3 linked regions of the Phenylobacterium zucineum HLK1 genome follow. The protein of the gene in region 2 interacts with the protein of the main gene of each other region in a pairwise test. Links are inferred from orthologs where the notes say so. Each region holds a gene or a part of one and is shown on either strand. Other genes may lie near its edges. The genes, in order: PHZ_RS08680, rlmB and tsaE.

Region 1 (3,699 bases), 390 kb from region 2 along the record:
GGCCCGCCCGCCGGCCCCGGTGCGATGCGCCTGCGCCACCGCGGCGCGCACCTCCGGGTCCCGCCGCAGCGCCGCCTGCAGCCGCCGGACCATGTCGCAGGGCTCCCCGCCGTCGCCCACGCCAGAGCCGGTCCCGGTCCCCGAGCCGCGCCCCGATCCCGCCGTCCTCGCCCCGACGAGCGCGGCCTCGCCCACCGTCGCCAGGGTCTCCACCGGGACCGGCGGGGCCTCGGGCGCCAGCAGCGGCTCCACGTCGGGCGGCGGCGGCCGGACCGCCCGGCGCACCGGCCGGCGCGGCGGCGCCTCGGCGGCCTTGGCCGGGGCCGCCGCGGGCGAGCCGCCGGGTTTCGGCGTTTCCGGGGGCTTCGGCGGCGGCGGCGGCGGAGGCGGCGGCGGCGGGCGCACCAGACTGACCACGATCGGCTCGGGCTCGATCCGCGGGGCCTCGTCCCGGGCGCCGACCACGATGGCCAGTGGAATCGCCAGGTGCGCGGCCAGGCTCAGGGCCGTCGCCCAGATCCGCCGCCTTCGACGCCGCCCCGCCTCGGTCCGCCCGCTCATGCGCAAGGCTGAGCATGCGCCTCGGGCAGGATCGTGGCCCGATTTAAGGCCAAGCTGCCCTGTTCCGGCCACGGTCGCGTCATGCCGAAGCCACCAGGGCCGGGAACCTAAGCATTGGCTCACGCCTTGGGGGTGGGGTTCTATGGCTAGAAGGAACCTCGAATTGAACAATGGGAAGTTTAGGGCGGCCACGGTGACCGGCGTCCTGCTGCTGGCCGGCGTCGCCGTCAGCGGCTGCGCCAGCCACCGCTTCGTCCGCGATCAGGTCGCCGTGGTGGACACCCGGGTGACCGGAGTGGAGGGCACCGCCGGGGAAGCGCTCGCGCGCGCCAACGCGGCCCACAAGCTGGCGGAGGGCAAGTTCCTCTACCAGGTCGTGCTGTCGGACGATTCGGTGAAGTTCCCGGTCGACCGCCACGCCCTCTCGCCCGAGGCCGAGGCCCGCCTCAACGAGCTGGCCGAGCGGCTGAAGAGCGAGAACCGCAACGTCTACCTCGAGATCCAGGGTCACACCGACTCCACCGGCCCCGAGGCCTACAACGACCAGCTCGGCGAAGCCCGGGCCGAGGCCGTGCGCAAGCATCTGGCCAAGGCGGGCGTCGCCCTCAACCGGATGGGCACGATCTCGTACGGCGAGGAGGCTCCCGTGGCCTCAAACGACACCGCCGAGGGCCGGGCCCAGAACCGGCGCGTGGAGATCATCGTCCTCAGCTGACGGGCCGCGGAGGAGGCTCCGGCCTCCTCCGCCTCACCGGGCGTTCAGCGGTCCTCGTAGAGGCGCCGCAGGACGGCCGGCGCGAGGCCGGGCAGGTCCTCGGAAATCAGGCCGGGCCCATGCAGCTCGGCCGCCTCGGCGTGGATCCAGGCCGCCGCGCAGGCCGCCTCGAAGCTCTCCATGCCCTGGGCCACCAGCCCGCCGATGAAGCCCGCCAGCACGTCGCCCGAACCGGCCGTGGCCAGCCAGGGCGAGCCGTTCACGTTCACCGCCGCCCGGCCGTCCGGCGCGGCGACGACCGTGTCCGCGCCTTTCAGCAGCACGACCGCCCCCGCCTTCTCGGCCGCCCGCCGGGCCGCCGAGATGCGCTCGGGCGCGCCCGACAGCAGCCCCGGGAACAGCCGCTCGAACTCGCCGGGATGCGGCGTCAGCACGTCGTCCCGGTCCAGCACCGAGAACAGCTCCTCGGGATCGTCGCGGAAGACGGTGATGGCGTCGGCGTCCAGCACCAGCGCCGCCCCCGTTCGGGCCAGGGCCAGCACGTTCAGCAGGGTGTTCTCGCTCACCCCCGCGGCCGGGCCGATCACCGCCGCGTCCACCTGCGCCGCGGCCTGCTCCAGCTCCTGGTCGGTCTCGAAGGGCCGCAGCATCACCGCCTCCAGGTGGGCGACGTTCGGGGCCAGGGCGTCGGGCGGCGAATGGACGGTGACGAGGCCGGCGCCGATCCGCAGGCCCGCGCGGGCGGCCAGGCGCGCCGCGCCGGTGCTCCACGCCTCGCCGCTCACCACGATCATCCGGCCCCGGTCGTGCTTGTGCGAGGCCGCCGTCGGCCAGGGGAAGCGGTCCAGCCACAGCTCGGGCCCGTTCTCCACCAGCCGCGAGGTCGTCCCTCCCCCGCCGGGCTCTCCCCCGCCCATCTCTCCCAGGCCGATGTCGGCCACCACCACCTCGCCGCACAGGCCCTTGCCGGGCTCCAGCACGTGGGCGGGCTTGCGGGCGTGGAAGGTGACGGTCAGGCGCGCGCAGGCCGCCGGGCCCACGGGCCGGCCGGTGTCGCCCGGCAACCCCGAGGGGATGTCCACCGCCACCACCTTCTCGGGCCGCTCGGCGAGCCGCTGGACGGCCGCCGCGGCGACCCCGTCCAGCGGGCGCGTCAGGCCCGCGCCGAACAGCGCATCGACGAACAGCGCCGGCTCCAGCGTTCCCGCCAGCGGCGCCATCGGGCCGTCCCACTGCGCGGCGGCGTCCCGGGCGTCCTCGGTGGCCGGTTCGGCGAGCGCCCTCACCTCCACCGGCCAGCCGCGGGCCTTCAGCACGCGCGCGACCACATAGCCGTCGCCGCCGTTGTTGCCGGGGCCGCACAGCACCACCGTCGGCTGCGGGCGGAAGCGGGCGCAGACGGCGTCGGCCACCGCCGTCCCCGCGCGCTCCATCAGCACGCTTCCGGGCGTGCCGGCGGCGATGGCGGCGCGGTCGGCCTCGGTGATCTCGGCGACCGTCAGGATCGGACGTGCGGGCAAACTCGGCTCCCAGGCTCCCTGCGGCCGGTCATCCCCCGCCACGCCCCCGCGTGCAAGCCCCCTGCCCCTAGAGCACGCTCGTCTGGGCCTCGGCGCCCTTGCGCACCAGGCGCAGCGCCGCGCCATCCGTCTCCAGCACGGTGATCGAGGCGTGGTCGGGGAGGAAGGCCAGCACCTGCTCCACGCCGGTCAGGCGCGAGACCGCCGCGTTGATCGCCACATAGTGCGAGAACACCGCCACGCCGCCCAGGCCCGTCAGCCGCTCGACGATCGCCTCTCGCCAGGCGCGGTAGTCCAGGTCGCCCTCGATCTCGCCCCAGGTCCCGGCGAAGGCCCGGCGCAGCCAGTCGGGCCGCTGCTCGGGCGCCAGGTCCTTCGGCGTCGGGATCTCGCCCACCACCGGGTCCACCAGCAGCTCCACGCCCAGCGCCGCCGCCGTCGGCTGGGCCGTCTCGCGGCAGCGGCGCAGGGGCGAGCTCGCCACCCGCACCGGCCGCTCGTCGCCGGGCAGGCCCAGCAGCCAGTCCCGGGCGGCCTCGGCCTGGGCCAGCCCCTGCGGGTCCAGGCCCGGGTCGTCGTCGTGGCCGCCCCAGGTGGAGGCCGGCCGGCCGTGTCGGATCAGGTAGAGGCGGGCCATGCGGCTAGTCCGGTGTGAACAGGTTGGTCTGGCCGTCCGGCGCGGGGCCCACGGTCCCGCTCCGGCCCACCTGCTCCGAGACCTCCATGGCGGCCAGCAGCTGCGGGTCCTGCGGCGTGTTAGCGGCGAAGCGGCGCCCCGCCTCGTCGCGGCCCACCACGATGGCCGTGAACGGCCCCTCCCGCCTGTGGACGACGGTGTAGGTCTCGATCGTCCCCCGCCCGCTGGGCCGCTCGACGATCTCCGGGTGCGGCAGGGCGTCGATC
Region 2 (3,791 bases):
TGGACCGCGATCAAGACCGACCGCGACCGCGCCGCGGTGGCGGTGCGCTACGGCCTGAACCTGGCGGCCCTGTTCGCCAAGGTCTCCGAGCCCTTCATCCCGTTCGCCGCCGAGAAGGTGTCGCTGGCGCTGGGCGAGCCGTTCCCGGCGGCCTGGCCGGCGCAGGACGGCGAGGGGCTGCTGACGGCGCTGGAGCCGGGACGCAGGATCGCCGCGCCCGAGGTGCTGTTCCGCAAGATCGAGGAGACCCAGGTCGCCGAATGGCGCGAGCGCTTCGGCGGGCCGGAGGCGGCCGAGACCGCCTGACGGAGCCTAGTGCGCCTCGCCGCCGCCGCCGTTCCTGTGGCGCAGGTGGGTGGCGACCTCCTCGGGCGTGATGTCCATGAAGTCCGGGACCACGGCGTTGTATTCGGCCGTGCGGTTCAGGTCGATCGCGATGGTCCGGTGGCCCTCCCACATCATGTGGAGCGCCACGTAGAGGACGATGACGAGGCCGACGAAGCCGATCCAGCGGTACTTGTGCAGCAGGCGGGCGATGGCGTGGGCGGCGACGCCCATCAGCGCGATCGACAGCACCAGGCCGAACACCAGGATGCCCGGGTGCTCCCGGGCGGCGCCGGCCACCGCCAGCACGTTGTCCAGCGACATCGAGACGTCGGCGATCAGGATCTGGATGAAGGCGTCCTTGAACGACTTCGCGGGCCGGTCGGTGGGCTCGGTGGCCGGGTCGGCGTCGAGGACGGCTTCGGCGTCGGCCTCGTCGTCGACCGCCTGGTTGCGCAGCTCCTTCCACATCTTCCAGCAGACCCAGAGCAGCAGCAGGCCGCCCGCGAAGAGCAGGCCGATGACGCCCAGGAGCTGGGTGGTGATCAGCGCAAAGCCGATGCGGGTGACCACCGCCGCCCCCAGCCCCCACAGGATCGCCTTGCGCCGCTGTTCCGGCGGCAGGCCGCCGGCGGCCAGGCCCACGGCGACGGCGTTGTCGCCGGCCAGGACCAGGTCGATCATCAGGACTTGCAGGAGGGCGGAGAGGGCGCCGGGGCTGAGCAGCTCTTCGAACATCGCGCCTCAATGCTTCAGCGGGCGACTGGCTGCAACTGTTCAGCCTCGCGGACGGCTGGCCTCGTAGAGCGCGATGGCCGCCGCGTTCGAGACGTTGAGGCTCTCGAAGCCGCCGGGCATGGGGATGCGGGCCAGCTCGTCGCAGCGTTCGGCCACCAGCCGGCGAAGGCCCTCGCCCTCCGACCCCAGCACCAGCACGACGGGCGAGCCGTCCAGCACTTCGCCGAGGCTGCGCTCGCCGCCGCCCGCCAGGCCCACCGTGCGCCAGCCGGCGTCGATCAGCTCGTCCAGGGCGCGGGACAGGTTCACCACGTGGGCGACCGGCGTCCGCTCGACGGCGCCCGCGGCGGCCTTGGCCAGGGCGCCGGTCAGCTTGGGCGCGTGGCGGTCCTGCAGGATGAGGCCCGCCGCGCCGAATGCGGCGGCGGAGCGGAGAATCGCCCCGACGTTCTGCGGGTCGGTCACCTGGTCCAGCATCAGCAGCACCGCGCCGGGCCGGGGTTCGAAGTCGGCGAGGTCGGCCTCGGGGAGGGGGGCAGGGCGCAGCGCCACCCCCTGGTGCACCGCCCCCTGCGGCAGGGCCTGGGCGATGGCGTGGTTGTCGGCGGGCTCGAGCGCCTTCAGCCGGCCGAATCGCGCCTCGATCTGCTTCGCCTTCTCTGGCGTGGCGAGCAGCCGCAGCGGGGCGCCGCGGCGGGGATTGGCCAGGGCGGCCTCCACCGCGTGCCAGCCCCAGATCCACTCGTCGGACGGGGCTTCGCGGGGCTTGCGGAAGCCGCTTTGCGGGCGGAATTTTTTCCCACGTCGGGCGTCGTTGCGTTCAGGGATCGAGGCCACTATAAGACGCGCTCCAAATCGGGGACCCCGGACGGGCCGCCGCTTTCTAGGACTGTGCAGACGGCGCTCAATAGGCCCCTCGCATCCCGGAGCGGAAGCATTTTCCGGGGAGCTCGAAGAGGCTCCGAGCGCGCTGGGGGAATGTCCCGAGTGGCAAAGGGGGCGGACTGTAAATCCGCTGGCGTAAGCCTTCGTAGGTTCGAGTCCTACTTCCCCCACCACGCGCCGGCCAACATTAGGAGATGCGGCGACCCCGCAGCGGTTTGGGCGGGTATAGCACAATGGTAGTGCAGCAGCCTTCCAAGCTGAGGATGCGGGTTCGATTCCCGCTACCCGCTCCAGCTCCTTGATTAGACAGTATCAACAAACGCCGGCAGGACCCTGATGGCCAAAGAGAAGTTTGAACGCACGAAGCCGCACTGCAACATCGGCACGATTGGTCACGTTGACCACGGCAAGACGACGCTGACGGCGGCGATCACGATCACGCTGGCGAAGTCTGGTGGTGCGACGGCGAAGAACTACGCCGACATCGACGCGGCGCCGGAAGAGAAGGCGCGCGGGATCACGATCAACACGGCGCACGTGGAATACGAGACGGCGAACCGTCACTACGCGCACGTGGACTGCCCTGGCCACGCCGACTACGTGAAGAACATGATCACGGGCGCGGCGCAGATGGACGGCGCGATCCTGGTGGTGAGCGCTGCGGACGGTCCGATGCCGCAGACCCGCGAGCACATCCTGCTGGCGCGTCAGGTGGGCGTGCCGGCGCTGGTGGTGTTCATGAACAAGGTCGACATGGTCGACGACGCCGAGCTGCTGGACCTGGTGGAGATGGAAGTGCGCGAGCTGCTTTCGTCGTACCAGTTCCCGGGCGACGACATCCCGATCGTGAAGGGCTCGGCCCTGGCGGCGGTCGAGGGCCGTGACCCGCAGATCGGCGAGGAGCGGATCCTGGAGCTGATGGCGGCGGTGGACAGCTACATCCCGCAGCCGGAGCGTCCGATCGACCAGCCGTTCCTGATGCCGGTGGAAGACGTCTTTTCGATCTCGGGCCGCGGCACGGTTGTGACGGGCCGGATCGAGAAGGGCATCGTGAAGGTCGGCGACGAAGTGGAGATCGTCGGCATCCGCGAAGTGCAGAAGACGACCTGCACGGGCGTGGAGATGTTCCGCAAGCTGCTGGACCAGGGCCAGGCGGGCGACAACGTGGGCGTGCTGCTGCGCGGCACGAAGCGCGAGGACGTGGAGCGCGGCCAGGTGCTGTGCAAGCCGGGCTCGATCACCCCGCACACCGAGTTCATGGCCGAGGCCTACATCCTGACGAAGGAAGAGGGCGGCCGTCACACCCCGTTCTTCACGAACTACCGTCCGCAGTTCTACTTCCGGACGACGGACGTGACGGGGATCATCAAGCTGAAGGAAGGCGTGGAGATGATCATGCCCGGCGACAACGCCGAGCTGCTCGTCGAGCTGATCACGCCGATCGCCATGGACCAGGGCCTGCGCTTCGCGATCCGCGAAGGCGGCCGGACCGTCGGCGCCGGCGTCGTGGCCAAGATCATCAAGTAAGGCCGCTAAAGCCCGTCATCCCCGGCCCACGGAGCGGCGAAGCCGCGAAGGCCGAGCCGGGGAGCCAACTCGAAGAGGCCGCCGGGTCACCCCGGCGGCCTTTTCTCATTCTGCGTCGGCGCCGGGCGGCCGGCGGGGCTTCACGCCCTCGGTCTGGTCGGTCTCAGCCTGGTTGGGCGCATGAGCCTCCCCCTGGCTCTCGCCCGAGGCGGGATCGGTGAAGGTCTTGGGCGTGGCGGCCTGGCCTTCCGCGCCCTTCGGCTCGGAGGCGGTGCGTTGCGGGCGGCCGGGCTTCTGCTCGTCGTCGCGGTTCCAGG
Region 3 (3,861 bases), 1.2 Mb from region 2 along the record:
GCGCAGCTCGTCGGCGGTCTTCCTGCCCACCGGCACGACCACCGGCAGGGCCATGCAGCGCTCGCCGGCCGAGCCGTAGGCGGCGCCGATCAGGTCCTTGGTCGCCTGCTCCAGGTCGGCGTCGGGCAGGATGATGCCGTGGTTCTTGGCCCCGCCCATGGCCTGGACCCGCTTACCCGCAGCCGTGCCGCGGCTGTAGACGTAGTGGGCGATGTCGGACGAGCCCACGAAGCTCACCGCCTTGATGTCGGCGTGGTCGAGGATGGCGTCCACCGCGACCTTGTCGCCGTGCACGACGTTCAGCACGCCCGCGGGCGCGCCGGCCTCCATCATCAGCTCGGCCAGGCGCACCGGCACCGTCGGATCCTTCTCCGACGGCTTCAGGATGAAGCTGTTGCCCGTCGCGATGGCGATGCCGAACATCCACATCGGGATCATGGCCGGGAAGTTGAACGGGGTGATCCCCGCGCAGACGCCCAGCGGCTGGCGCATCGAATAGACGTCGATCCCGGGGCCCGCGCCCTCGGTGTACTCGCCCTTCAGCACGTGCGGGATGCCGCAGGCGAACTCGATGACCTCCAGGCCGCGCTGGATGTCGCCCTTGGAGTCGGCGATCACCTTGCCGTGCTCGGACGACAGGATCTCGGCCAGCTCGTCCATGCGGGCTTCCACCAGCCGCTTGAACTCGAACATGACCCGGGCGCGCCGCTGCGGATTGACCAGGGCCCAGGTCTGCTGCGCCCGCAGCGCCGACTGGACCGCCTTGTCGAGCTCGGCCTCGGTCGCCAGGGCGACGCGGGCCTGCACCTCGCCGGTGTTGGGGTTGAACACGTCGCCGAAGCGGCCGGACTGGCCTGCAACGGGCGCGCCGTCGATGAAATGGGTGATGTCTCGCATGGCCGGCGTTCTACGCCCAACGCCCCGGAGCGCCTAGCTTCCGTTGCGGGAGGCGCCGCCCGGCGCTTGCCCGCGAGCGGGACGGCGGCGCATGTTCCGCCCATGACCGCGTTGAGCCACGCCCCGGCCCTGGCGCGCCCGAGGGGCGCCGACCACATCGTGGACGCCCTGATCGCCGAGCGCGCGCCGAAGCTGTCGGGCTCGGCCGCCTGGCCCGTGCTGCGCCCGCTGCTCTACGCCCTGCTGGACTACGGCAAGGCGCGGCGGATGGCCGACGCGATCGCCCCGCTCCCCGGCCGCGCGGCCCTGGAGCACGTCTCCGAGCTGCTGTCGGTGCAGGTGGCGGCCAGCGGACTCGACCGCGTGCCCGCGCAGGGCCGGGCGATCGTGGTCTGCAACCACCCCACCGGCATCGCCGACGGCGTGGCCGTCTACGACGCGCTGAAGGCCCTGCGCCCCGACATCTGCTTCTACGCCAACGCCGACGCCCACCGGGTCTGCCCCGGCTTCGAGGAGGTGCTGATCCCCGTGGAATGGGTCGAGGGCAAGCGCACCCGCGAGCGCACGCGCCTGACCCTGCAGCTGACCCGCGAGGCGATGGAGGCCGAGCGGTGCCTGGTGATCTTCCCAGCCGGCCGGCTGGCGCGCCGGCAGCCCGACGGGGGGCTCGCCGATCCGCCCTGGGCGCCGTCGGCGGTCTCGCTGGCCCGGAAGTACGAGGCGCCCGTCGTGCCGGTCCACGTGGCGGGCCCCTGGTCGACGCTGTTCCACTTCTTCCACGGGCTCTCGCAGGAGCTGCGCGACATCACCCTCTTCCACGAGCTGCTGAACAAGCGCGGGCGCCGCTTCGACCTGACGGTCGGCCATCCCGTCGCGCCCGAACGCCTGGCCGGGGATCCCGCCGAGGCGACGCTGGCGCTCAAGGCGCACGTCGAGGGGATCCTTCCCGCCGATCCGGACCGGGCCTTCGCATGATCCTCGCGGCCGAGGGCGAGTTCCGCCTCGACGACGAGGCGGCCACGGCGCGGCTGGGCGCGGCGATCGCGGCCGGGCTGAAGCCGGGCGAGGCGGTCTGCCTCTCCGGGCCGCTGGGGGCCGGCAAGTCCACCCTGGCCCGGGCCCTGGTGCGGGCGCTGACGACGCCGGCCGAGGACGTCCCCTCGCCCACCTTCACCCTGGTGCAGTTCTACGAGGGCCCGCGACTGAAGGTCGCCCACTTCGACCTCTATCGCCTCTCGAACCCGGACGAGGCCTATGAGATCGGTCTGGACGAGGCGCTGGACGAGGGCGCGGCGGTGGTCGAATGGCCCGAGCGGCTGGAGGGCCGCCTCCCGCCCGACCGACTCGATGTAGAGATCGCGCTCTCGGAAGACGACGCAGACGGCAGGCGCGTGCGGCTCACACCGCATGGCGCCTGGGAAGGACGAGGGCTTGAGTTCCGCGCCTGACATCTCGGACCGCGAGGCCCTGAAGGCCGGGTTCCTGCGCGCCGCCGGCTTCGGCCAGGCGCGCCGCCAGCCGCTGGGCGGCGACGCCTCGACGCGCAGCTACGAGCGCCTGTTCGCCCCCGACGGCCGGACGTTCATCTTCATGGACCAGCCGCCGGCGCTGGAGAGCGTGGTCTGCCCGCCCAGGGCCACGCCGGAGGAGCGCCGGGCGCTCGGCTACAACGCGGCCGCGCGCCTGGCGGCTGGCTCGGTGGCCGCCTTCGTCACCACCGCCGCCTTCCTGCGCGAGCGCGGTCTCTCGGCGCCGCAGATCCTGGCCCACGACGTCGAGGCCGGCCTCGCGGTGCTGGAGGACCTCGGCGATGGCCTGTTCGCCACCCTGATCGCCCAGGGGCAGGCCGAGGCGCCGCTCTACGAGGCGGCCGTCGATGTGCAGGTCGCCATGCAGGCCGAACCGCCGCCGGACGTGCTGCGCGCCGACGGCTGCGCGTGGCCGCTGCTCACCTACGACGCGCTGGCGCTCAAGGTCGCCACCGACACCTTCCTCGAGTTCTGGCCGAGGTTCGCCGGCCTGCCGGAGTTCGGCCCCGAGGCGGTGGCGGAATGGGAGGCCCTGTGGGCGCCGGTCTGGGTCTGGGGCGAGGCCGGCGCCTCGGTCTTCACCCACCGCGACTTCCACGCCCAGAACCTGCTCTGGCTTCCCGAGCGCGCGGGAGCCGCGCGCGTCGGCCTGCTCGATTTCCAGGACGCCCTGAAGGCCCATCCGGCCTGGGATCTCCTGCACCTGCTGCAGGACGCCCGCCGCGACGTCTCGCCCGAGCTCGAAGCCGTCATGCTGGAGCGCTACCTGCGGGCCCGGCCGGATCTCGACGCCAGCCGGTTCCTTTTCGAGTATCGGGCGCTGGCCGCCTCCAACGCCGCGCGCATCCTCGGCCGGGTGTTCGCCCGGCAGGCGCTGCTGGGGCGGCCGCAGTACAAGGCCTTCATGCCGCGCACCTGGCGCTACCTGGAGCGCAACCTGCAGGATCCCGAGCTCGCCGGCCTGAAGGCCTGGTTCGACCGCCACGTTCCGCCCGAGGCCCGCGCGTGAGCCAGGCGCCCACGACGGCGATGGTGCTGGCGGCGGGGCTCGGCACCCGCATGCGGCCGCTGACGGACACCACGCCCAAGTGCCTGGTCCCGGTGGCGGGCCGGCCGCTGATCGACCACGTGCTGGACGAGTTGGTCGCCGCCGGCGTCACCCGCGCCGTGGTCAACGTCCACCACTTCGCCGACCAGGTGGAGGCGCACCTGGCGCGCCGCACGGACCTCGAGATCCGCATCTCCGACGAGCGGGCCGAGCTGCTGGATTCCGGCGGCGGCATCCAGCACGCCCGGCCGCTGCTGGGCGATGAGCCGATCTTCGTCGCCAACATCGACTCGCTGTGGATCACCGAGGGCGAGCCGCCGCTGGAGACCCTGAAGCGGGTCTGGGACCCGGCGGCCATGGACATCCTCCTGCTGCTGGTCCGCCGCG

What was found.
Region 1: the proteins of rlmB (region 2) and PHZ_RS08680 interact in binary tests that used the Escherichia coli proteins (3 or more experiments, as listed by UniProt). The link is inferred for Phenylobacterium zucineum HLK1 from one-to-one orthologs.
Region 3: the proteins of rlmB (region 2) and tsaE interact in binary tests that used the Escherichia coli proteins (3 or more experiments, as listed by UniProt). The link is inferred for Phenylobacterium zucineum HLK1 from one-to-one orthologs.

Annotation. Positions count from the first base shown.
Region 1 is NC_011144.1:1,777,367-1,781,065, reverse strand. Bases 559-3,368 are described here. They hold PHZ_RS08680 (bifunctional ADP-dependent NAD(P)H-hydrate dehydratase/NAD(P)H-hydrate epimerase), read right to left. Parts: upstream 2,797-3,368; coding sequence 1,321-2,796; downstream 559-1,320. Other genes in these bases: PHZ_RS08675 (histidine phosphatase family protein), read right to left, coding at 2,864-3,368; PHZ_RS08685 (OmpA family protein), read left to right, coding at 704-1,276; PHZ_RS08690 (hypothetical protein), read right to left, coding at 559-561. In the rest of the region: more of PHZ_RS08690, read right to left, coding at 1-558; more of PHZ_RS08675, read right to left, coding at 3,369-3,433; PHZ_RS08670 (acetyl-CoA acetyltransferase), read right to left, coding at 3,438-3,699. UniProt on the Escherichia coli protein: Bifunctional enzyme that catalyzes the epimerization of the S- and R-forms of NAD(P)HX and the dehydration of the S-form of NAD(P)HX at the expense of ADP, which is converted to AMP.
Region 2 is NC_011144.1:1,392,015-1,395,805, forward strand. The notes cover bases 1-2,902. They hold rlmB (23S rRNA (guanosine(2251)-2'-O)-methyltransferase RlmB), read right to left. Parts: upstream 1,900-2,902; coding sequence 1,102-1,899; downstream 1-1,101. Other genes in these bases: metG (methionine--tRNA ligase), read left to right, coding at 1-306; PHZ_RS06680 (TerC family protein), read right to left, coding at 313-1,062; tuf (elongation factor Tu), read left to right, coding at 2,284-2,902. Also shown: more of tuf, read left to right, coding at 2,903-3,474; PHZ_RS06705 (hypothetical protein), read right to left, coding at 3,580-3,791. UniProt on the Escherichia coli protein: Specifically methylates the ribose of guanosine 2251 in 23S rRNA.
Region 3 is NC_011144.1:199,707-203,567, reverse strand. Bases 635-3,606 are described here. They hold tsaE (tRNA (adenosine(37)-N6)-threonylcarbamoyltransferase complex ATPase subunit type 1 TsaE), read left to right. Parts: upstream 635-1,868; coding sequence 1,869-2,345; downstream 2,346-3,606. Other genes in these bases: PHZ_RS01100 (nucleotidyltransferase family protein), read left to right, coding at 3,432-3,606; amgK (N-acetylmuramate/N-acetylglucosamine kinase AmgK), read left to right, coding at 2,329-3,435; PHZ_RS01115 (GNAT family N-acetyltransferase), read left to right, coding at 1,000-1,872; PHZ_RS01120 (CoA-acylating methylmalonate-semialdehyde dehydrogenase), read right to left, coding at 635-897. Also shown: more of PHZ_RS01120, read right to left, coding at 1-634; more of PHZ_RS01100, read left to right, coding at 3,607-3,861. UniProt on the Escherichia coli protein: Required for the formation of a threonylcarbamoyl group on adenosine at position 37 (t(6)A37) in tRNAs that read codons beginning with adenine.